One region of the Azospirillum sp. A23 genome, then DNA from elsewhere that is predicted to be linked to it. Evidence: predicted binding sites of a transcription regulator. Region 1 holds the regulator's gene; each other region holds the start of a gene.
What was found. Region 1 encodes LexA, which represses DNA repair genes until DNA is damaged. Its sites were predicted from a motif close to ATGTTCTANTTTGGTTC; they were not measured.
Positions count from the first base shown of each region.

Region 2: pheA (chorismate mutase) is a predicted target of LexA. The motif match lies at 1,641-1,657, and genes of this name have one in related genera.
Region 3: ABNQ40_RS17915 (ImuA family protein) is a predicted target of LexA. The motif match lies at 4,571-4,587, and genes of this name have one in related genera.
Region 4: recA (recombinase RecA) is a predicted target of LexA. The motif match lies at 3,970-3,986, and genes of this name have one in related genera.

Region 1 covers NZ_CP170667.1:1,436,790-1,442,675, reverse strand. The annotation lists gene gltA (citrate synthase) at 1-441, opposite strand, end outside; gene gltX (glutamate--tRNA ligase) at 542-1,948, opposite strand; gene ABNQ40_RS24180 (ComEC/Rec2 family competence protein) at 2,105-4,258, shown strand; gene lexA (transcriptional repressor LexA) at 4,332-5,057, opposite strand; gene glp (gephyrin-like molybdotransferase Glp) at 5,269-5,886, opposite strand, start outside.
Region 2 covers NZ_CP170666.1:990,296-996,181, forward strand. The annotation lists gene hisC (histidinol-phosphate transaminase) at 1-538, opposite strand, end outside; gene pheA (chorismate mutase) at 690-1,586, opposite strand; gene ABNQ40_RS13380 (homoserine O-acetyltransferase) at 1,764-2,984, shown strand; gene metW (methionine biosynthesis protein MetW) at 3,011-3,619, shown strand; gene ABNQ40_RS13390 (DUF3072 domain-containing protein) at 3,696-3,965, shown strand; gene ABNQ40_RS13395 (PRC-barrel domain-containing protein) at 4,040-4,636, shown strand; gene ABNQ40_RS13400 (MFS transporter) at 4,641-5,886, opposite strand, start outside.
Region 3 covers NZ_CP170667.1:112,765-118,650, forward strand. The annotation lists gene nhaA (Na+/H+ antiporter NhaA) at 1-709, shown strand, start outside; gene ABNQ40_RS17895 (DUF4112 domain-containing protein) at 885-1,322, shown strand; gene hemN (oxygen-independent coproporphyrinogen III oxidase) at 1,407-2,834, shown strand; gene ABNQ40_RS17905 (EF-hand domain-containing protein) at 2,939-3,760, opposite strand; gene ABNQ40_RS17910 (SH3 domain-containing protein) at 4,101-4,487, shown strand; gene ABNQ40_RS17915 (ImuA family protein) at 4,612-5,550, shown strand; gene ABNQ40_RS17920 (hypothetical protein) at 5,544-5,726, opposite strand.
Region 4 covers NZ_CP170667.1:1,602,408-1,608,293, forward strand. The annotation lists gene ABNQ40_RS24940 (glycosyltransferase family 2 protein) at 1-2,075, shown strand, start outside; gene ABNQ40_RS24945 (hypothetical protein) at 2,179-2,745, shown strand; gene recA (recombinase RecA) at 2,837-3,916, opposite strand; gene ABNQ40_RS24955 (PAS domain-containing sensor histidine kinase) at 4,093-5,886, opposite strand, start outside.

The DNA of each region.
Region 1 (5,886 bases):
GCCGACGACGCCGCACATGATCGCCATCGGGTGGGCGTCACGGCGGAAGCCGCTGTAGAACTTGGTCAGCTGCTCGTGCACCATCGAGTGGCGGCGCAGGATGTTCTCGAACTCCGTGCGCTCGGCCGCGGTCGGCAGGTGGTTGTTGAGCAGGAGGAAGCAGACTTCCGGGAAGGTCGAATGCTCGGCCAGCTCATCGATGGCGTAGCCGCGGTGCAGCAGCACACCCTCGTCGCCGTCGATGTAGGTGATGCCCGATTCGCAGCTGCCCGTGGAGGTGAAGCCCGGATCGTAGGTGAAATAGCCGGTCTCGGCGTAGAGCTTGCGGATGTCGATCACGCTCGGCCCGACGCTGCCGTGCATGATCGGCATCGTGACCTGCTTGCCCGTCTTATTGTCGATGAGGGTAACGGTGTCCTTGCCGTCCTCAGTCTGGGTCATCTCGGCACGTCCTTATCGTTGAGGGTCGGGCTTGGTGCCCTTTTTTCGTCGGCGCAGCATAGTTCCATGGCTGCCCGATGGCAACGCACGGAAATGACCATTATGCTGCACCCGCTGCATCGCGGATGCGAGAAAGCGTCGCTTCCCGACCCAGCAGTTCGGCCACCTCGAAGATCGGCGGCGACACCGTCGACCCGGTCAGCGCGGCGCGCAGCGGCTGCGCCACCTTGCCCAGCTTTTCGCCCCGTGCCTCGGCGAAGGCGCGGACCTGGGCTTCGAGCGCGGCGGCGGTGAACTCCGGCTCGGCGGCGAAGGCGGCCGCCAGCTCCTTCAACAGGTTGCGGCCCTTTTCATCCAGCAGAGCGGTTGCTTTTTCGTCATAGCTGAGCGGCTGCGGCGCAACGTAGAAGCGTGCGCTCTGAGCCAGATCGACGACGGTGCGGGCGCGCTGCTTCAGCCCGTTCATCGCCCGCGTCAGAAGGTCGCGTTCCGCCTCGGACAGGCTGCGGCCGAGATCGGTTTCCAACCGCGGAGCGATCAGGCCGATCAGGCGGGAATCGTCGGCCAGGCGCATGTAATGGGCGTTCAGATTCTCCAGCTTGGCGAAGTCGAAACGCGACGCCGACCGGCCGATGCTCTCCAGGTTGAACCACTCGATCGACTGCTCGGTCGAGATGATCTCGTCGTCGCCATGCGACCAGCCGAGCCGCAGCAGATAGTTGCGGACCGCCTCCGGCAGATAGCCCATGTCGCGGTAGGCATCGACGCCAAGCGCGCCATGGCGCTTGGACAGCTTGGCGCCGTCCGGCCCGTGGATGAGCGGGATATGGCCGAAACGCGGCAGGTCCCAGCCCATGGAGTTGAAGATCTGGATCTGGCGGAAGGTGTTGGTCAGATGGTCGTCGCCGCGGATGACGTGGGTGACGCCCATGTCGTGGTCGTCCACCACCACCGCCAGCAGATAGGTCGGCGTGCCGTCGGCGCGCAGCAGGATCAGGTCGTCGAGCTGGGCGTTCTGCACCGTCACCTCGCCCTGAACGAGGTCGTTCAGGACGGTCTGGCCTTCCTGCGGCGCCTTCAGCCGGATCACCGGTGCCACGCCCGGAGGGGCATCGGACTCGGGACGGTCACGCCAGCGGCCATCGTAGCGCATCGGCTGGCCGGCGGCCTTCTGGGCGGCGCGCATCTCTTCCAGCTCTTCCGGGCTGCAATAGCAGCGATAGGCCTTGCCGGCGGCCAGCATCTGGTACGCGACCTCGGCATGGCGGTCCTTGCGCTCGAACTGGCTGACGACGTCGCCGTCCCAATCCAGACCCAGCCACTTCAGCCCGTCGATGATGGCGTCCACCGCCGCGTCGGTGGACCGTTGCCGGTCGGTGTCTTCGATCCGCAGCAGGAACTTGCCACCGGTGTTGCGGGCGTACAGCCAGTTGAACAGGGCGGTGCGGCCACCGCCGATGTGCAGAAAGCCGGTCGGCGACGGAGCGAAGCGGGTGACGACGGTCATCGGTCTCTCAATTTCCGGTTCGGCGCTGGTATGATGCGCCGGTGGTTCGACACCGTGGTTTAACACAGCCACCTGGCTTGGAGGCAATGCGATGCGCGCATGGACGGTCGTTGAGGGGCTCGCAGATGGCATCGCTGCGCCTGGAATCCGTTACCGGTGACGGCCGCCGGCTGGCCGGAGGAGGAAACCGACGGTCCCGCGACACTCGGCGGACGTTGGCGGCGACTGCTGGCGCGCATCGGCGGGCGACTCGTGGCGCTCGCGGAGGCGGAGGGTGAGCGCTGGGTGCTGTGGCTGCCCGTCGCTTTTGGGGCCGGTGTGTCGTTCTATTTCGGGCTGCGGCAGGAGCCCGACTGGTGGATCGGCGCGGCGGCGGTCGGCGGCTGCACGGTGCTGGTGCTGGCGCTGCGGCGATGGTTCGCCATGGCCGGCGTGGCGATGGCGCTCTTGATGCTGGCGGCGGGGTTCCTGGTGGCGCAGGCGCACACCATCCGCATGGCGGCACCGGTGCTGAGCCGCAGCATCGCCGGTGCGACCGTCACCGGCCGGGTGATGGCGGTGGAGCGGCGGCCGGGCGCGACACGGATCACCCTGCGGGACGTGAGCATCGGCAAGCTGGCGCCGGAACGGACGCCGGCCGCCGTGCGCGTCCGCCTGTCGGACCGCTTCCCGGCACCGGCGCCCGGATCGGTGGTGCGGCTGCGGGCGACGCTGCTGCCGCCGCAGGCGCCGGCCGAACCCGGTGCCTTCGACTTCCAGCGGCGGGCCTGGTTCATGGGGCTGGGCGGTACGGGCTTTGCCACCGGTGCGCCGGAACTGGTCGAGGCGCCGCCGGTGACGGGGTGGAGCACGGTCGCCGTCGCCTTCGAGAAGGCGCGCGGCGCGATTGCCGAGCGGGTGGTGGTTGCCATCGGCGATCCGGTGGAGGCGAGCGTCACCACGGCGCTGCTGAACGGCGAGGAGTTCGGCATCCCGGAAGCGACGATGGACGACTTCCGCAACAGCGGGCTGGCGCATCTGCTGTCGATCTCCGGCCTTCATGTCGGCATCGCCGCCGGCATCCTGTTCTATGTCGTGCGGGCGTTGCTGGCGGCGGTGCCCTATATCGCGCTGCGCTGGCCGATCAAGAAGATCGCGGCCCTGTTCGGCATCCTGTCGGCGCTCGCCTACACGCTGCTGGTCGGGGCGCCGCTGCCGACGGTGCGGTCGGTGCTGATGACCGGCATGGTGATGGGGGCGATCATGCTGGACCGCCACCCGCTGAGCATGCGGCTGGTCGCCTTCGCCGGGCTGGTCACCATGGCGATGGACCCGGAGGGCATGCTGGGGCCGAGCTTCCAGATGTCCTTCGCCGCTGTGGTGGCGCTGATCGCCGCTTTCGAGAAGGGCAGCGTCAGGCTGGCGGAATGGCGGCGCGATGCGGGATGGATCGTGCGCGGGTTGTTCTATGTCGGCGGGATTCTGCTGACCAGCGTGGTGGCGACGCTGGCGACCTTGCCCTTTTCGCTCTTCCATTTCCAGCAGATCGCCTTCTATGGCGTGCTGTCGAACCTGATCGCCATTCCCATCACGTCCTTCTGGGTCATGCCGTGGAGCCTGATCGCCTACGCGCTGCTGCCCTTCGGACTGGAGGCGCCGGCGCTGATCGCCATGAACTGGGGCGACCGGGCGGTGATCTGGACGGCGGAGTTCTTCGGCCGTCTCCCCTGGGCCTCGCTGACCGTGCGGGCGATGCCGGCGGACGGGTTCGCCCTGCTGGTGATGGGAGGGATCTGGCTGTGCCTGTGGACGCGGTGGTGGCGTTGGCTGGGAATGCTGCCGGTCCTGGCGGGGCTGGCCTCGCCGATGCTGGCGGTGCGGCCGGATGTGCTGGTGGCCGGCGACGGGACGGTGATGGCGGTCAGGCTGCCGGATGGGCGGCTCAGCGCGTCGGTCAAGGGCGGCGGGCGGATGACCGAAACCTGGCGGGAGCGCGATGGCGAGCGGTCGGTGGCCGATGCCTGGCCGGCCGACGGGGGATGGAGCGGGGGAGGGCGCTCGCTGGATTGCGACGCGCTTGGCTGCCTGTACCGGGTACGGGGAAAGACGGTGGCTTTGCCGCGGCTGCCGGATGCGCTGGACGAAGACTGCGGGGCGGTCGATGCGGTGGTGACGGCCGAGGTGGCGCGGCGCTGCCGGGCGGACCTGGTGGTGGACCGCTGGACCCTGCGCCATGAAGGCGCGCATGCGCTGACGGTGACCGCCGAGGGGGTGACGGTGGAGACGGTGCGCGGGCTGCGGGGAGATCGGCCCTGGACCGGAGGAAAGTGAGAGGAGCTTGGACCTCACCGATCCCATCCGCCGCGGGGACGGAGGAGAGGATCGGCGGTCGGGCAGGAAAAGCTCAGTACTTGCGCACGAGACCGACCAGCTTGCCCTGTACGCGGACGCGGTCGGCACCGAAGATGCGGGTCTCATAGGCGGCGTTGGCGGGTTCCAGGGCGATGGTGTTGCCCTTGCGGCGCAGGCGCTTCAGTGTCACTTCGCCCTCGTCCACCAAAGCGACGACAATCGTGCCGTTCTCCGCCGCATCGCAGCGCTGGATGACGATGGTGTCGTGATCGAGGATGCCGGCCTCGATCATCGAGTCGCCGGAAACCTCCAGGGCGTAATGGTCGCCACCGGTCAGCATGGAAGCGGGGACGTCGACGAAGGCGCTGTTGTCGCGCAGAGCCTCGATGGGCGTTCCGGCGGCGATCCGGCCATAGAGCGGGAGCTGGACCGTCTCGTTCGCGGCGGCCGGGGTCGGGGCGGGTGGAGCGGTATCGCGGCCGGCGAAGGCGAAATCGCCCTTGATGACGTTGGGCTGGAACTTCGGCTTGGCAGCCGCGGTCCGGTTGCGGGAGGCGTCGAGACCCTCGGGAAGGCGCAGAACCTCCAGCGCACGGGCCCGGTGGGGCAGGCGGCGGATGAACCCGCGCTCCTCGAGCCCGGTGATCAGGCGATGGATACCCGACTTGGACTTCAGGCCCAGGGCGTCCTTCATCTCGTCGAACGACGGCGAGACACCGCCCTGGCCAAGCCGTTCGTGGATGAACAGCAGCAATTCGTGCTGCTTGCGCGTGAGCATGGATGCCTCCCGGCCTCGGCCAGACTGAAGATGGAACAAAAACTAAACGTTGCTCCATGTTCTAGTTTGGTTCCTGCTGCGCGTCAAGCCCCCCATCGGCTTCTTTTAGAACTTGTGTGGAACATTTGGAACGCTGTGAAACAGTTTTCCGGGTGATGTTCACCTGTTCCAGTCTTCGTCCAAGCGCCATGTCCTGGCGCTCTGTTCAAGTCTAAATGCTGAGCACCCCATCCGTCAAAGGAAGCACGGTCACCATGGCGCCGGCCGGCTCCGGGTCGGCATTGGGCGGGCGGGGGATCAGGCAATCGGCCTGGGCGTACAGGGTGGTGATGGCGCTGTCCTGCCGGGCGAAGGGCGTGACGGTCAGGACACCGTCCGGGCCGGCGGCGAGGGTGGCGCGCAGATATTCCTCGCGCCGGTCGTTGGCCCTCAGCGCGCCGGTCAGGCGGGCGCGCAGCGGCACGCGGTCGTCCTCCGGCGGCAGGCCCTGCAGCACGCGCAGGATCGGGCGGAGGAACAGGAGCGCCGTGACGCCGGTGGACACCGGGTTGCCGGGCAGGCCAAGCAGCGGCACCGACCCGGCACGGCCGAACATCAGTGCCTTGCCCGGACGCATCGCCACCGTCTGCACCTCCAGCGCCACGCCGCGTTCGGCCAGCACATCGCGCACGAGGTCGTAATCGCCATGCGCCGCCCCGCCGGTGGTGACCAGCAGGTCGCAGCCGGCGGCTCCCTTCGCCAGGGCCGCCACACTTTCCGGCGTGTCCTTGGCGACGCCAAGATTATGGGCGAGCCCGCCCTGGGCGGTCACCAGGGCGCAGAGGCCGAG
Region 2 (5,886 bases), on a different replicon from region 1:
CGTCCGGCGGCAGGCCGGCATGCAGCCGCGCCACCTCCGACGCCGGCAGATAGGTGCCGGTCGGGTTGTTCGGGTTGGCGAGGAAGACCAGACGGGTGCGCGGGGTGACGCGGGCCAGCAGGTTGTCGACGCTGGCGGTCAGCCCGTCCTCGGGCGCCGTCACCGGGGTGGCGCCGACCGACTTGGCGCCGATCGGGTACATCAGGAAGCCGTACTGCGAATACAGCACCTCGTCGCCCGGCCCGGCATAGGAGCGGATCAGCAGGCTGATGATCTCGTCCGACCCGGCACCGCAGACGATGCGGTCGGCATCCAGGTTGAAGCGCTTGGCGATGGCGCCGCGCAGCGCCGCCGAGCCGCCGTCCGGATAGCGGTGCAGGGTTCCGGCCGCCGCCGCATAGGCCTCCATCGCCTTCGGGCTCGGCCCAAGCGCCCCTTCGTTGGAGGCGAGGCGGATATGACCTTGATGCTCGCCGCCGACATAGGCGGCGATGTCGAGAATCCCCGGACGCGGCTGCGGGCCGTTCGGCTGGGTCATGGTCTGCTTACCTTCCGACGATGGTGGATGGGCGGTTCATGGATGGGGTGGAACAGGATGGAACAGTGCCGATGGCACTGTTCCATCGTTTCACGGAGGGCCGGCAGGATAAGGCAGGAGCCGCCCCGGCGGCTCGCCTCATTCGCGCACATCAGCCCAGAGCGAGCGGCACGGCATAGCCGCCGACGACATTGACCCGCACCGGGATGTCGCCGGAGCGTTCCAGCAGCTTGGCGAGGCGGGGGTCGCCCTGGCCGACGAAGTCGGCGATCTCGACCAGATGGACCGACGGGCCGCCGCCGCTCATCCCGGTGGCATGGCCGGCCGGATGCCAGGTGCAGAAGCCGACCGGCGGCAGGCCGCAGGCCTCCAGCGAATCCTTCAGACGGCCGCGGCTGAGGTCGCCGCCGATCTCGATGCTGAGCAGGGTGCGGTCGTCGCCGGTCGGCTCGTGCGGGACGGCGGCGATGGCGAGCGCGTCACGGTTCTCGCCGCGGGCATTGCCGCGCCCGCCGAAGGGCAGACGCGCCACCACCTGCGGCCGGCCGGCGTCGGCCGACACCAGGAAGCGCCACCAGGGATCCGAATCGTCCTCGGCCGGATAGGGCACCACGGCGACGGTCGCCGTCCCTTCCGACACGGCGCGGAGCGCTGCGGCCGGGGTGTTGACGGCGGTCATCGGCACGAAGCCGCCGAAATGGTCGCGCGCCACGTCCCAGAAACCGCGGCGGTCCTCCGGCGCATAGACGGCGACGGCGAAGGGGCCCTGCATGCGGGTGAAGGCGGTGATCATCTCCCGCCAGATGCGGACGACGACCTGGGCGGGGAAGGTGCCGGCATGGCGGGCCATCAGGCGGCGCAGGATCGTCGCCTCGCGCGCCGGGCGGAGGAAGACGGGCTGGGCGCCGGTTTCGGCCGCGCCATTGCCCTTGGCCGCCCCGATGCGCTCCACCACGGCGGCGCGGCGCATCAGCAGGTCGTGGATCGCGTCGTCGATCTGGTCGATTTCGCGGCGCAAATCGTCGAGCGGGGTCCGGGCGGAAGCCATGGGTCAAAAAACCATCGAATGCAGAGCCGGTTAGTAGTAGTCCGCATGCGTCCTGAAATCAAAGAAAACATTGACACTCCGAAGGCCGGCTTCGTAGCTATACGCTCCCGTTCCGCCACAGCTCCCTGACGGTCTCCATCAAGACGCCGTAAGGCTTCCGACAAGGCACGAAACGAGATGTCCGCGGCCCTCGACAGCTCCGCCCCCAATGCCCCCGCCTCCGCCCCCGCCTCCAATGAACAGGTCATGCCGGGCAAGCGCGTGCGTCTGGCGGTCGACCGGCCGATGCGGCTGGACAGCGGGGTGGAGATCGGCGGCTTCCAGATCGCCTACCAGACCTACGGCACGCTGAACGCCGACAAGTCCAACGCGATCTTCATCTGCCACGCCCTGACCGGCGACCATTTCGTGGTGGAGAGGCATCCGGTCACCGGCAAGCCCGGCTGGTGGGAGATGCTGGTCGGCCCCGGCAAGCCGGTGGACACCGACCGCTATTTCGTTATCTGCTCCAACGTGCTGGGCGGCTGCCTGGGCAGCACCGGGCCGAAAGACGTCGATCCCGCCACCGGCCAGCCCTATGGCCTGTCCTTCCCGGTGGTGACCATCGGCGACATGGTGCGGGCGCAGAAGCTGCTGGTCGAGCATCTCGGCATCGAGAAGCTGTTCTGCGTCATCGGCGGCTCGATGGGCGGCATGCAGGTGCTGCAATGGGCGGTCGCCTATCCCGAATCGGTGTTCGCCGCGGTGCCCATCGCCACCGCCGCCCGCCATTCGGCGCAGAACATCGCCTTCCACGAGGTCGGGCGTCAGGCGATCATGGCCGACCCGGAATGGCGGGGCGGCAACTATCTGCTGGAAGGCACCAGGCCGGAGGCCGGTCTGGCCGTCGCCCGCATGGCGGCCCACATCACCTACCTGTCGGAAACGGCCCTGCACCGCAAGTTCGGCCGCAATTTGCAGGACCGCAAGGCGATCACCTACGGCTTCGACGCCGATTTCCAGGTGGAAAGCTACCTGCGCTACCAGGGGGCGGCCTTCGTCGAGCGGTTCGACGCCAACTCCTACCTCTACATCACGCGGGCGATGGATTATTTCGACCTCGCCGCCGATGCCGGGGGCACGCTGGCCAACGCCTTCCGGCCGGGGGGCAAGACCACGCCGGTGCGCTTCTGCCTTGCCAGCTTCTCCAGCGACTGGCTGTTCCCGACCTCGGAATCGCGGGCCATCGTGCATGCGCTGAACGCCGTCGCCGGAAATGTCAGCTTCGTCGAGATCGAGACCGACAAGGGCCACGACGCCTTCCTGCTGGACGAGCCGGAGTTCCATCAGGTCATCCACGGCTTCCTGGAGGGCTGCGCCGAGCATCGCGGCCTGTCCGTCCGCCGCCGCGCGCGCTGAGTGGGATTGGGACTGGACGACCGACCATGCTGGACATTCGCGACGACCTGAAGCTGATCGCCGAGATGGTGGAGCCGAACAGCCGCGTGCTGGACGTCGGCTGCGGCGACGGCGCCCTGCTGGATTACCTGTCCCATACCAAGAATGTCGACGGGCGCGGCATCGAACTCAGCATGGACGGCGTGCGCCAGTGCGTGGCGCACGGGCTGTCGGTGATCCAGGGCGATGCCGAGACCGACCTGAAGGACTATCCGGCGGAAGCCTTCGATTACGTCATCCTGGGCCAGACGCTTCAGGCGATGAAGCAGCCGCGCGACGTGCTGGAGATGCTGTGCCGCATCGGCCGGCGCGCCATCGTGTCGGTGCCGAATTTCGGCTATTGGCGCGTCCGCATGCAGCTGATGCTGACCGGCCGCATGCCGGTGACGGAAAAGCTGGGCTACCAGTGGTGGGAAACGCCCAACATCCATTTCTGCACGCTGCGCGACTTCGTCGTGCTAACGGAGGAGATGGGCATCACCATCGAGCAGACGCGGATCATCAACCGCGCCGGCCGGGTGACCAGCCACGCCCATTCCGGCTTCGCCAACCTGCTGGGCGAGCAGGGCGTCTTCCTGCTGCGGCGGAACGGCTGAGGTTTTCGGGCTGAGGCGGGAACCTCCCGCCTTCAGGATTGTTCATGGTACGTTCCTTTTTGATGAGGTACGGATCATGACGACCAAGCACACCGCCGATAATCACGCAGCCGACCGGCACGACCATGCCGGCCACGAGAATCCGAAGACCGGCGACGATCATTCCAACCGCGATAAGAACCCCGACGACTGGACCACCGGCGACGAGCCGATGACCGGCGCCCAGGCCTCGTACCTGAAGACGCTGAGCGAAGAGGCCGGCGAGTCCTTCGATGACGGCCTGACCAAGGCGGAAGCGTCCAAGCGCATCGACGCGCTTCAGGACAAGACCGGGCGCGGTAAATAAGTCAGGCGGCAACCTGCGGGCATGTTCCGCTGTTAACCAGGGCGATACCGAATCCGAACGGAAGGGTCGCCCTCATGCTCCGCCCCCTCATGCTTGTTCCGGCCGCGGCGCTGCTGCTGACCGGCACCGCCTTTGCCCAGACTGCGCCGGGCGTCGCCACCTCGCCGCCGCTGATGACCGCGCCGCGGCCGGACGACCAGCCGGCGACCGGACAGATCACGTCCCCACCGGGGGTCAGCGGCGAAGCGCCGTCGCATGAGGTGCAGAATCCCGCAGCACCGGTGACGGAGCCGGCGACGGGACCGGTGACGGGCGCGCAGGGCTCGTCGCCGCCGGTGGCGGCACTGCCTTCCGCCGCGCTCAATCCCGAGCAGGCGCGGGCGATGGTGGGGACGGAGCTGCGCACCCGCGACGGGCAGATGGCCGGCCGCATCCTCGACTTCACCATGGACCGCAGCGGCGACCGGGTCGACCGCATCGTGGTGGCGCCGAACGAGGTGCTGGGGCTGGGCGAGAAGCTGGTGGCGCTGCCGGCCGGCACGCTCGCCAACGGTCCAGACGGGCCGATGCTGGACATCGGGCAGGCCGACCTCGACAAGGCGCCGACCTTCGCCTATGGCGACGAGCCGACGCTGACCCGGCCGGAAAGCCAGCAGCCCGCCAACCAGTAGGCCCTCAGGCGGCCGGGCGGCGGCGGAAGATGCCGGTCAGGCAGGCGACGAGGCACAGCCCGGCGCCCAGCCACAGCACCACGACGCTGCCGTCCGCCTTGCCGATGGCGGTGAAGACCAGTCCCACCGTGGCGGCGCCCAGCGTCTGGCCGAGCAGACGGCCGGTCGCCTGGATGCCGCTGGCGCCGCCGCTGCGCTCCTTCGGCGCGCTGCTGACCAGCACCTTGTTGTTCGGCGTTTGGAACAGGCCGAAGCCGAAGCCGGCCAGCGCCATCCGCCAGACCACGTCCAGCGTCGACGGGTCGGACGGCAGCAGAGCCATCAGGGCAAGACCGGCGGCGAAGGCCAGCAGGCCCGCCGCCGCCAGCCGCGTCGGCTCGTAGCGGTCAGCCAGCCGGCCGGAGATCGGGGCGACCAGCGCCACCACCAGCGGCCAGGGCGTCATCAGCAGGCCGGATTCGGTCAGCGACCGGTTCAGCACATCTTCGAAGAAGAAGGGCATCGCAACGAAGACGATGTTCTGCGCAGCGAAGGAGCAGACCGAGGTCACCACCGTCAGGGCGAAGACCGGGCGGCGCAGCAGATCCACCGGCAGCAGCGGTGCCGCCTGCGCCAGCTCGCGCCGCACCAGCGTCGCACCGAGCGCCAGGGCCGCCAGCAGTTCCGCCGCCACCAGCCAGTAGGGCTGGCTGCCGTCCACCCCCTTGAAACCGACGATCAGCAGGCCGAGCGTGCCGGCGTTCAGCGCGGCGCTCAGCCAGTCGAAGCGGTGACCGGCCGGGTTCGACGCCGGCATCGCCCGCGCCGCCACCGCCAGAGCCGCCAGCCCCAGCGGCACATTGACGGCGAACAGCCAGGGCCAGGAGGCCACCGACAGGATCAGCGCCGCAAGGCTGGGCCCCGCCGCGGAGGATACCGCGACGATCATCGCGTTGTAGCCGACGCCGCGGCCGAGATGGGTGGAGGGGTAAATGTGACGGACGAGCGCCAGATTGACGCTCATGATTCCGGCGCCGCCGATGCCCTGCACCACGCGGGCGGCTGTCAGCACCGGCAGGTTCGGCGACAGCGCGCAGGCCAGCGACGCCACGGTGAAGAGCGCGAGCCCGAACCAGTAGACCTTGCGGTAACCGATGATGTCGCCCAGCGATGCGAACGGGAACAGCGAGACGGTGACCGCCAGCTGATAGGCATTGACCACCCAGATCGCGCTGGCGGCATCGACCGCGAACTCGCGCTGGATGGTCGGC
Region 3 (5,886 bases), 1.3 Mb from region 1:
TCTGGGTGCCATCGTGATCATCGCCATCTTCTACAGCCACGGTCTGGTGCCGCTGGCGCTGGGTCTGGCGGCGGCCTCGGCGGTCGGTCTGTGGCTGCTGAACCGGGCGGGAGTGCGGTCGCTGACTCCCTATCTGGTGCTGGGACTGATCCTGTGGGTGTGCGTGCTGAAATCGGGCATCCACGCGACGCTGGCCGGCGTGGTGCTGGCCTTCGCCATTCCCCTGCGGGTCAACGACCGCGCCGGCAAGCGGGCGCCGGATGCGCCGCTCCATCGCCTGGAACATGCGCTGCACCCGTGGGTGGCCTTCCTGATCATGCCGGTCTTCGCGCTCGCCAATGCCGGCGTGCCGCTCGACGGCATCACCCCTGCCAGCCTGCTGGAGCCGGTGCCGCTGGGCATCGCGCTCGGCCTGTTCCTGGGCAAGCAGGCGGGCGTCTTCCTGGCGGTGTGGATCGCCGTGCGGACCGGCGTGGTCGAGCGGCCGGCGCGCGCCAGCTGGGGCCAGATCTACGGCGTCGCCGTGCTGACCGGCATCGGCTTCACCATGAGCCTGTTCATCGGGACGCTGGCCTTCTCCGATCCGCATCATGCGGTGGCGGTGCGGCTGGGCGTGCTGACCGGCTCGCTCGCCTCGGCGCTGGCCGGCTATGCGCTGCTCCATGCCGCCGGCAGTGCGCGGGCGCAGGAAGTTGCGCGGGCAAGCTGAGATCCGCCGCACCGGTATGGCCCATGGGAGCGCCGCAGGCGGCAGGCCGGCATGGTGTCCGCTGGGTGCGCGAACTTTGTGCCCGGAGGGTGGAACCGCCGGGGGGATCGGTGGGTTCTTCCCTTGCGGGGAGTCGCGCTGCGGGCGCGGGACCGCCTGATCGGGGGGACATGCGATGATCGACGCCATCCGCACACGCCGGCACGCCGTTGCCGAAGCGCCGCCGCCGGGCATTACAGGCGGTTCGGTCCCCATCGATTTCCAGCGGCTGGAGCGGCTTCGCCGCCTGACCCGGCTGATGGACACCCGTTGGCGCATTCCCTTCACCCGCATCCCCATCGGGCTGGACGGCATCGCCAGCGTGGTTCCGGTGGCCGGCGACACGGTGACGGCTTTCGTTTCCGCCTACATCATCATGGAGGCCGCCCGCTTCGACCTGCCGAAGACGCTGGTGGCCCGCATGGTCTTCAACGTGCTGCTGGATTGGGCGGGCGGGTCGGTCCCGGTGCTGGGCACCGTGTTCGACATCGCCTTCAAGGCCAACCGGATGAACCTGAACCTGCTGCACGAGCATCTGGAACGGCGTCTGGCCGCCGCCGCCGCGAAGCGCTGAAGCGGCAGCCGCCAAAAAGGCGGCTCTTTCCGATCTTGACGTGGATCAAGGCAGGGGTGGGGTGGCTGCGGCACTCTGTCGCTCATGAACGCCATCACCGCCCTGGCCGTTTCGCCGGCCCCCGCCAACCCGTCCCATTCCCATGGTGTCGCCCACGGTGTCGACGCCGCGCTGCTCGCCAAGTATGACGGGCTGCGGGTGCCGCGTTACACCAGCTACCCGACCGCGCCGCACTTCACGCCAGAGGTGAACGGCGACGTCTACGGTGGCTGGCTGGAGGCGATCGAGCCGTCCCGCTCGGGATCGCTCTACCTGCATGTCCCCTTCTGCCAGAAGATGTGCTGGTACTGCGGCTGCCACACCAAGATCGTCGCCCGCTACGAGCCGATCGCGGAGTATCTCGACCATATGCGGCGCGAGATCGTCATGGTGGCCGACCGCATTCCCGGCCGTCTGGCGGTGCGCCACATCCATTTCGGCGGCGGCACCCCGACCATGATGGCGCCCGACGATTTCGAGGCGATGATCGCGCTGCTGCTCAAACGCTTCGACGTCGCCGACGATGCCGAACTGGCGGTGGAGATCGATCCCCGCACCCTGACGGCGGAGATGGCGTCTGCGATGGGCCGTGCCGGGGTCAACCGCGCCTCGCTGGGCGTGCAGGATTTCGACGAGACGGTGCAGCAGGCGATCAACCGCGTCCAGCCGCGCGCCGTCACCGAGCAGGCGCTGGCCTGGCTGAAGGATGCCGGCATCGCCAGCGTCAACCTGGACCTGATGTACGGCCTGCCGCACCAGTCGGTGGAGAGCGTCGCCCGCTCCGCCGAGATCGCGCTGGAGATGGCGCCCGACCGGCTGTCGGTTTTCGGCTACGCCCATGTGCCGTGGATGAAGACCCACCAGAAGAAGATAGACGAGTCGGTTCTGGCCGGTTCGCTCGGCCGCTGGGAGCAGTTCGCCGCCATCGCCGACACGCTGTCGGCCGCCGGCTACAGCGCCATCGGTCTCGACCATTTCGCCCGTCCCGGCGACGAGCTGGCGGTGCAGCAGGAGGAAGGGCGGCTGGGCCGCAACTTCCAGGGCTACACCACCGACGATGCCGAGACTCTGCTGGGCTTCGGCTCCTCCTCCATCGGCGCGCTGCCGCAGGGCTACGTTCAGAACGCCGTGCCCTTCGACCATTACGCCACCGCCATCGAGGAGGGCCGCCTGCCCACCGGCAAGGGCATCGCGCTGACCCAGGACGACAAGGTGCGGCGCGACCTGATCATGCGGCTGATGTGCGACCTGTCGGTCGACACCGCCGCCATCGCCCGTGCCCACGGCTTGCCCGAGTCCGCCTTCGACGCGGAGTTGGAGGGCATGGCCGATCTGGTCGCCGACGGCGTCGCGGTGGTGGACGGCCGGCGCATCCATGTGCCGGAGAGCGCCCGTCCGTTGATGCGCATCGTCGCCGCCCGCTTCGACACCCACCTGTCAAAGGGCGCCGGACGGCACAGCCGGGCGGTTTGACGGCATTCGGAGAAAGTCGGGCGGAGAAAGTCGGGCAAAAGAAAAGGCGGCCGGCGCCACCCGCCGACCGCCTTTCCCCGTGCCGCGCATCCGAACCCACAAGGCTACGCGGCAACCTCGTTGATGCCCTGCATCAATGTCCGCAGCATGTCGCCGCTGAGGCGGTTGGACGTGACGCCACCCGTCTGCTGCTGCGTGCCGCCATAGGCGGCCATCCGTTCCTGTTCCGACACATAGCCGTCCTTGTTGGTGTCCAGCGGGTCGTAGCCGGTCGTGCCGCCGGCTGCCGAGCTTGAAGACGCCGAGCTTGAAGCCGCGGAACTGGAGTATGCCGAACTGGAGGACGCGGTCGAGGACGTGCTGCCGCTGTCCGAAGCGCCGGAAGTGCCTGTGTCATTGGCGGGCGGCGGGGGCGGCGGGCGGTTGGCGTCGGCCTGTTTCAGCGCGCTGCTCAACTCGTCCTGGGAAATCGACCCGTCCTCGTCGCTGTCGAGGCTGCTGAACAGCGACGCGGCATCGGTGCTCGACTGGCCGGCGGAGGTCAAAACGGACGTCAGCTCGTCGGCGCTGATGCCGCCGCTGCTGTCGCTGTCCAGGCTGGAATAAAGGTTCTGGGCGAACTGCTGCTGCATCGCGCTCGCCTGCTCCTGCGCCGCCAGCAGGGCGCTGCTGCTGCCATAGTCGAACTGGCTGGCGAAGGAACTGAACTCGGTCGTGCTGAGCGAGCCGTTGCTGTCGCTGTCCAGGCTGCCGATCAGGCCGTCGACGGCGGACGACAGCTTTCCACTGTCGGAGGCAGCCGAGGTGCCGCCGAGCGCACCCAGCAACTCGTCCTTGGACAGCGACGAGTCGCTGTTGGCGTCCGCCTTGGAGAAGAATTTCTGAAGCGTCGCCGTGCTGTTGGAACTGCCGAGGGAGGAGATCATGGCCGGATGCCCCCGTAAGGTGCCGTCGTGATGGTCAAGATACGCGGGGCGGCCTGGGACTCCTGCGCGGTACGGCGCCGGAAAAGATCGGATTTGAGATAATTTTTCAAGACCGGGAGGTGCGCCTCAAAAAGCGCATAGCGAATCCGGCTGCGCTGCGGTGGCGAAGAGGGGGCTGCCTCCTGTATGGTCGCGCCGAAGGTCCACAACCCACCCGTTTACCCTCTCCGTTCGTCCCGTTCCTGCAAAGCACCGTTCCATCTCAAGGTGAGCGATGATCCGGCGTCTGCGTACCCTTCCCTTGATAGTGGCCCTGGCCACGCTGATGGTTCCCGGCTGCATGCCGTACCAGCGGACCCCCAATCCGCCGACCGTGCGGACCGCGCCCGATACCGGAACCGGGCTTGAGCCGATCTATGGGGAGTGGCAGGTGGACAAGCCGACGCCGGCCTATGCCCAGCCGGCGGGCGGCTCGGGCGTCATCGCCACGCTTGGGTCGGGTCAGGCGGTCACCACGCTGGGCCGGGTGCGCAACAGCGACTGGGTTGCGGTGAAGGTCGGCGGCTCCACTGCCTATGTCCGGCTGCATCTGCTGAGCCTGAAGGGCAACACGCCGCGCGGCACCCGCGGCACCTCCACCACCCTGGCGAAGCCCGTCGACAATGCCGGCCCGACCATCAAGGCCGCCCCGCGCGGCAAGATCGGCGCGGCGCCAATCGCCAACTGATCCCAGCGACGGCTGACTTCAGGACAGGCGGCCCGAAAACAAGACAGGAGTCGCAGACTCCCCCTCGACGCGCGTTCATGATAGAACATATAAGGAACATATACCTGTCGAGCGGAGCCGAGTCATGCATGTGCCGTTGTCCTCCCCCCCATCTGCGGATGCGGCGCCGCGCGACCGTGCCGGATTGCTGGCCGACCTGCGCGCACGCATCCGGCGGATCGAGGGAGCGGGCGGGGAAGGGGGGCGGACCCTGGCGTTCGGCATCGACTCGGTCGACGGCCATCTGCCCGACGGTGGGCTGCCGCTGGGCTGCCTGCATGCGGTGGCGGCGGACGACCCGGGGGCGGGCACCGGATTCGCCGTGGCGCTGTTGGCCCGGCTGGCGACCCCGAAAAGGCCGGTGCTGTGGATCCTGCGCGGGCGCGACCTGTACGCCCCGGGACTGGCGGCCTATGGGCTGACGCCCGACCGGCTGGTCGCGGTGCGGGCGGTGCGGCCAGTCGATGCGCTGTGGGCGATGGAGGAGGCGCTGCGCTGCTCCACCCTGTCGGCGGTGCTGGGCGAGTTGGGAGGGCTGGAATTGGCCGCCAGCCGGCGGCTGCAGCTTGCCGCCGAGTCGTCTGGGGTGACCGGCTTCCTGCTGGACGCGAGCGCCGGCGCATCGGACGGGCGTAACCGGCGGATGGCGGGTGGGCGGATGGCAGGCGAGTGGGCGGAAGGGCTCAGCGCCGCGGTGACCCGCTGGCGGTTGGATGCCGTTCCCAGTCTGGATGAGGAGGGGGATGCGGCACCACGCCCGGCTGGAGGCCCGCCGGGGCTGGGAATGCCGCGCTGGTCGGTCATGCTGGAGCGCTGCCGGGGCGGGCGTCCAGGCAGCTGGACCCTCGCCTGGGACGGGCAGGGCTGGCACGACGTGGGGAAAGAGGATCGAAGCGGCCTTCGGCAGACCGCAGGACGCGAGTCGGGGCTATGGCCGGCCGGGCGGCCGATGTCCGACAACCGACAGGGTCGTTTGTCGGATCACCGCAAACCGGCCGTCGTCAGGCTGACTGCCGGTCAGTAGTCGGTCGCCCAGTCTGGCTCGCGGCGGCCGGGCTGCTCCGACCCGTCCGGCTCGGTCATCCAGCGCGGGTCATCCGCGTCCATCGGGGCGTAGAGCGGCAGCTGGCGGGCGAATTCCGCGCTGTCGGCATCGCGGCGCTGCTTCAGCAGGCGGTCGGCAAGGTGGGCGGGCAGCATGGCAGGTCTCCTTCTGAGCGCCGGATGGCACCGTGGATCAGCCTGACTAAGGCCGGTCCTGGCCCACCCGTCGTCCTGTTTGCCTGGATAATAACTACGCAAGTTCCAGGCCAGCTGTTAAGCGCGTCACACGAGTTCCATGACACACGACTAAGTCTCT
Region 4 (5,886 bases), 170 kb from region 1:
CCGACGCGGTGGACTTCCTCGCCGTCCATCTGCTGCCCTACTGGGAAGGCGTGCCGGTCGACCAGTCGGTCGATTACGCCATGTTCCGCTACAACGAGCTGAAGGCGAAGTTCCCCAACAAGCACATCCTGATCGGCGAGATCGGCTGGCCGGCCGACGGCCCGTGGCGCCGCGGCGCCGAGGCGAGCCAGGTCAATCAGGCCAAGTTCATCCGCAACTTCCTGAACGTCGCCGCCCAGAACAAGCTCGACTACTTCATCATGGAGGCCTTCGACCAGCCCTGGAAGCGGGAGATCGAAGGCACGGCCGGCACCAGCTGGGGCCTGTGGGACTATCAGCGCAACCCGAAATTCCCGATGATCGGCGGGGTGCACGAGGTCCGCAACTGGGAGATCAAGTGCGCCACCGCCGTGGCGCTGGGCTTCCTGCCGCTGGTGTTCTTCCTGTGGCGCCGCAGCGACCTGAAGATCGGCGGCCAGATCTTCTACGGCGGGCTGATCCAGGCCGTCGCCTCCGTGCTGGTCTTCACCGTCAGCGCCGCCTCGGCCGCCGGCCTCGCGCTCACCACCGAAATCGCCTGGGGCCTGCTGATCTTCTGCCAGCTGGTGCTGTTCGCGGTCATGCTGATCGACGGCATGGAGCTGACCGAGGTCGTCTGGCAGCACAAGTTCAAGCGCAAGTTCATCCCCTGCTCCGCCGCCCCGCTGCCCAACGCGGCGAAGGTGTCGATCCATGTGCCCTGCTACAACGAGCCGCCGCACATGGTCATGCAGACGCTGGACGCGCTGGCGAACCTCGACTACCCGAACTACGAAGTCCTGCTGCTGGACAACAACACCAAGGATCCGGCGGTCTGGCGGCCGATCGAGGAGTATTGCCGGAAGCTGGGGCCGAAGTTCCGCTTCTTCCACCTCGACAACTGGCCGGGCTTCAAGGCCGGCGCGCTGAACTTCGGTCTGGCGCAGACCGCCCCGGATGCCGAGCACATCGCCGTCATCGACAGCGACTATCAGGTCCATCCCGACTGGCTGAAGGCGACCATCCCGCACTTCAACCGGCCGGAGGTCGGCTTCGTCCAGTCGCCGCAGGATTATCGCGAGTGGGAACACGACCTGTTCCAGCGGATGACCAACTGGGAATATGCCGGCTTCTTCCACATCGGCATGATCCAGCGCAACGAGCGCAACGCGATCATCCAGCACGGCACCATGACCATCATCCGCAAGTCGGCCCTGGAAAAGGTCGGCCGCTGGGGCGAATGGTGCATCACCGAGGACGCCGACCTCGGCCTGCGCCTGTTCGAGCATGGCTATGAAGCCGTCTACATGCCGGAGAGCTACGGCAAGGGCCTCGTGCCCGACAGCTTCTCCGCCTACAAGACGCAGCGCTTCCGCTGGGCCTACGGTGCGGTGCAGATCCTGAAACATCATTGGCGTCAGCTGTCGCCCGGTGCCAAGGAGCTGACCGCCGGCCAGAAATACCACTTCATCACCGGCTGGCTGCCCTGGTTCGCCGACGCCGCCCACATGGTGTTCGGCATCGCCGGCATCCTGTGGTCCATCGGGCTGATGGCCTTCCCGAAATATTTCGAGTTCCCGCCCAACGTCTTCATGATCCCGACGCTCAGCGTCTTCGCCTTCAAGGTCGGCGCCTCGCTCTGGCTCTACGAGGCGCGGGTGAAGTGCGGCTTCTGGGACAAGGTCGGCGCGGCGGTGGCCGGCATGGCGCTGACCCACACGGTCGGCCGCGCCATGTGGCTCGGCATCTTCACCTCCGGCCGCCCCTTCGTCCGCACGCCGAAGTGCGAGAACCAGCCGGCGCTGATGCAGGCCTTCCTGATGGCGCGGGAGGAACTGGTTCTGCTGGTGTCGCTGTGGGGCGCGGCGCTCGCCATCGTCATGGTCTTCGGCCATGAGAACCGCGACGCCTTCATGTGGTCGGGCCTGCTGGTGGTGCAGTCGCTGCCCTATCTGGCCGCCTTCATCACCGCGCTGATCAACGTCTTCCCGACGCTGGGATTCGGCAGGAACAAGCCGCAACCGGCCGACAATGCGGTGGCCGGCGCTGGCGACTGATGGTCATAGGCCGGCGCTTCGGCTTGGAAGGAAGCGCCGGCTCTGCCAGACTTGATCGCTGACGGGGCGGTTCCCCGGGAGGCGGCCATCTGGGAGACTGTCCATGTCCGGCAATGTCCACGGTGTCGGCCCACCGGAATTCAGCGTCCGCACCACCGCGGGCGTCGAGCGGGCCGGCAGCGCCACCGACCGCAACCACCGCCGCAACCCGCGGCGGGAACAGCAGGAGCGTGAGCAGGAGCGGCGCGAGCAGAACCCGCCGAACCCGCAGCGCCGCCGCCTCTACGATCTGCTGTTCGATGAGGTCGACCAGTTCGACGGGCTGGACGAGCGGCAACGCAGCCGGCTGAAGGACAGCCTCCGCAACCATCTGTCCCGAAGTACCCCTGCCAAACCGAGCGCGGCGCCGTCGGTTCCTCATGACGAGGAGGCGCTGGCCGAGGCCCTGCTGAAGGATCCGGCGGCGCCGATCCCGGTCGATCCCGACCACATCGTCCAGGCCGTCACCGCGGCAGCGCCGGCGCAGGATGCGGAAACCGCCCGGATGGCCGAACAGCTGCGCGACTGCCTCTCCCGCAACACCGACCGCGCGCGCAAGGTGGCGGTCTATTTGCACCTGCTGCTGACGCTGGAGGGAGCGTTCCGGCCGCATATGGTGGTGGATGTGTAGGTGAGGGTATTCGCCAGCCGACACCCCAAAGCGAAAAGCCCCGCTTTCCTTTCGGAAAGCGGGGCTTTTCGTCACAGATGACCGTTCGGCGTCACTCCGGCGTGGAGGCTTCGCCGTCGGCTTCCGGGGTGCCCATCATCGCATCGGCGACCAGACCGGCGTTGCCGCGGATCTTGGCCTCGATGGCGTCGGCCATCTCCGGGTTGTTGCGCAGATAAGTCTTGGCGTTCTCGCGGCCCTGGCCGATGCGGGTGCCGTCATAGCTGAACCACGCACCCGACTTGTCCACCACGCTGGCCTGGATGCCGAGGTCGAGCAGCTCGCCGACCTTCGAGACGCCCTCGCCATACATGATGTCGAACTCGACCACGCGGAACGGCGGGGCCATCTTGTTCTTCACCACCTTGACGCGGGTCTGGTTGCCGACGACGGCGTCGCGGTCCTTGATCGCGCCGATGCGGCGGATGTCGAGACGGACCGAGGCGTAGAACTTCAGCGCGTTGCCGCCGGTCGTCGTCTCCGGGTTACCGAACATCACGCCGATCTTCAGGCGGATCTGGTTGATGAAGATCACCAGGCAGTTCGACTTGGAGATCGAGCCCGTCAGCTTGCGCAGGGCCTGGCTCATCAGGCGGGCGTGCAGGCCGACATGGCTGTCGCCCATCTCGCCTTCCAGTTCGGCGCGCGGCACCAGCGCCGCGACCGAGTCGACCACCAGCACGTCGATGGCGCCGGAGCGCACCAGCGTGTCGGCGATCTCCAGCGCCTGCTCGCCGGCATCCGGCTGGGAGATCAGCAGCTCGTCGATGTTGACGCCCAGCTTGCGGGCATAGGACGGGTCGAGCGCGTGCTCCGCATCGACGAAGGCGCAGGTGCCGCCGGCCTTCTGGGCCTGGGCGATGGCGTGCAGGGCCAGCGTGGTCTTGCCCGAGCTTTCCGGCCCATAGATTTCGACGATGCGGCCCTTCGGCAGGCCGCCGATGCCCAGCGCGATGTCGAGACCGAGCGAGCCGGTGGAAATCACCTCCGTCTCGACCAGGTTCTCCTTGGCGCCGAGCTTCATGATCGAGCCCTTGCCGAACGCGCGTTCGATCTGGCTCAGGGCGGCATCGAGCGCCTTCTGCTTGTCCATGGAATCCTTCTCGACCAAACGAAGCTGTGCGGACGACATGCCCGGTACCCCTCTCTTAGAACACACGGTCGGCGCTCTTGCAACGAAGCTGAATGTACTCTCTTCGTTCTTGTTTGCAAGCGCCGATGTTGCCTGTGCGTTCCTATTTTACCGGGGTTATCCGGGCTCGTTTTCGCGAACGAATTCGCTCCTCCCAGCCCCCGTCACCGCCCCCCCTAACGCCCGTCGCGGATGACCTCCTTCACCTTGGAAGCCAGCTGCTTCAGCGAGAAGGGCTTGGGCAGGAAATGGGCGACTTCGACGCCGTCGATCTCGCCCAGCCGGTCCTCGGCGTAGCCGGAGATGAAGATGACCCGCATCTCCGGGCGCAGCCTGCGGACATGGCGGGCCAGCGTCGGGCCGTCCATCTGCGGCATCACCACGTCGGTGATCAGCAGGTCGATGGAGGCGCCGTTGGTCTCGATCTGCTGCAAGGCCGCCTCGCCGTTCTTGGCTTCCAGCACCTGATAGCCCTTGTTGCGCAGCGCGCGGGCGGAGAAGACGCGCACCGCGTCCTCGTCCTCCACCAGCAGGATGATGCCGGTGCCGGTCAGGTCGCTGCCGCGCCGCTCGCGCGGCTCCGCCGTATCGACCGGCCGCAGCTCGCCCTGGTGGTGAGGCAGCAGGATGGTGAAGGTGGTTCCCTCCCCCACCGCCGAATCGACCAGCACGAAGCCGCCGGTCTGCCGCACGATGCCGTAGACCGTCGACAGGCCGAGCCCGGTGCCCGACCCGACCTCCTTGGTCGTATAGAAGGGCTCGAAGATGCGCTGGAGATTCTCCCGCGCGATGCCGCAGCCGGTGTCGATCACCTCGATGGAGACATAGCTGCCGGCCGGCACCGTCTCGTGCTCCCGCCGTTCCGGCTGGCTGACGACGTAGTTGGTGGTGTTGACGATCAGCTTGCCGCCGCCGGCCATGGCGTCGCGGGCATTGACCACCAGATTGATGATGACCTGCTCCAGCTGGTTCTGGTCGACCTTGACCAGACCCAGGTCGCGGCCATGGATCATCTTCAGCTCGATGTTCTCGCCGATCAGCCGGCGCAGCAGGTTCGCCAGCTCCGCCAGCACGTCGGTCACGTTGATGACGCGCGGCTGCAGGGTCTGCTGGCGCGAGAAGGCCAGCAACTGCCGCACGAGGTTGGCGGCGCGGTTGGCGTTCTGCTTGATCTGCATGATGTCGCTGAAGGACTGGTCGCCCGGCTTGTGCCGCAGCAGCAGCAGGTCGCAGAAGCCGATCATCGCCGTCAGCAGGTTGTTGAAGTCGTGCGCCACGCCGCCGGCCAGCTGGCCGACCGCCTGCATCTTCTGCGACTGGGCGAACTGGGCCTCCAGGCTCTTGCGCTCGGTCATGTCGATGAAGTGCAGGATCAGGCCGACACCGTCGCCGCGCGCCCCATCGCCCCTGGCACCATCCGCGCGGCCATCCGTCCGCACCGGGTTGGCGAGGCGCCGGGCATAGAGCTGGGCGGTCAACTCGCGCCCACCGGACAGCCGGACCTCCAGCGGGTGGGCGGGGTCGGCGCCGCCCTGCACCGCCCGCAGCCGGGCGATCACCGCCTCGCGCTCCACCGGAACGATCAGGTCGGCCATCGGGCGGTTGATGACGCTGCCGGACTCGCTGCCGATCAGCGCCAGGAAGGCCTCGTTGCATTCGGTCAGCTGTCCGGTCTCGTCGACGAGCGCGATGCCGATGGGCGCATCCTCGAAGAAGCGCTGGAACCGCTGCTCGGACTGGCGCAGCGCCTCCTGCCACTCCCGTTCCGGGGACAGGTCGCGCACCACTGACCGCGTGTGAATGGTGCCGTCGTCGGCATGCACCACGCTCTGCGCCACCGCGACCTGGAACCGCCGGCCGCGCAGACCCACCATGGTCAGCTCGCCGCGCTGCTCGCCGCCGCCATGGTCGAACAGGTCATAGGGGGCGGCGGAAACCGGCGGCGCCGCCAGGATGCCGTGCAGCCGCGA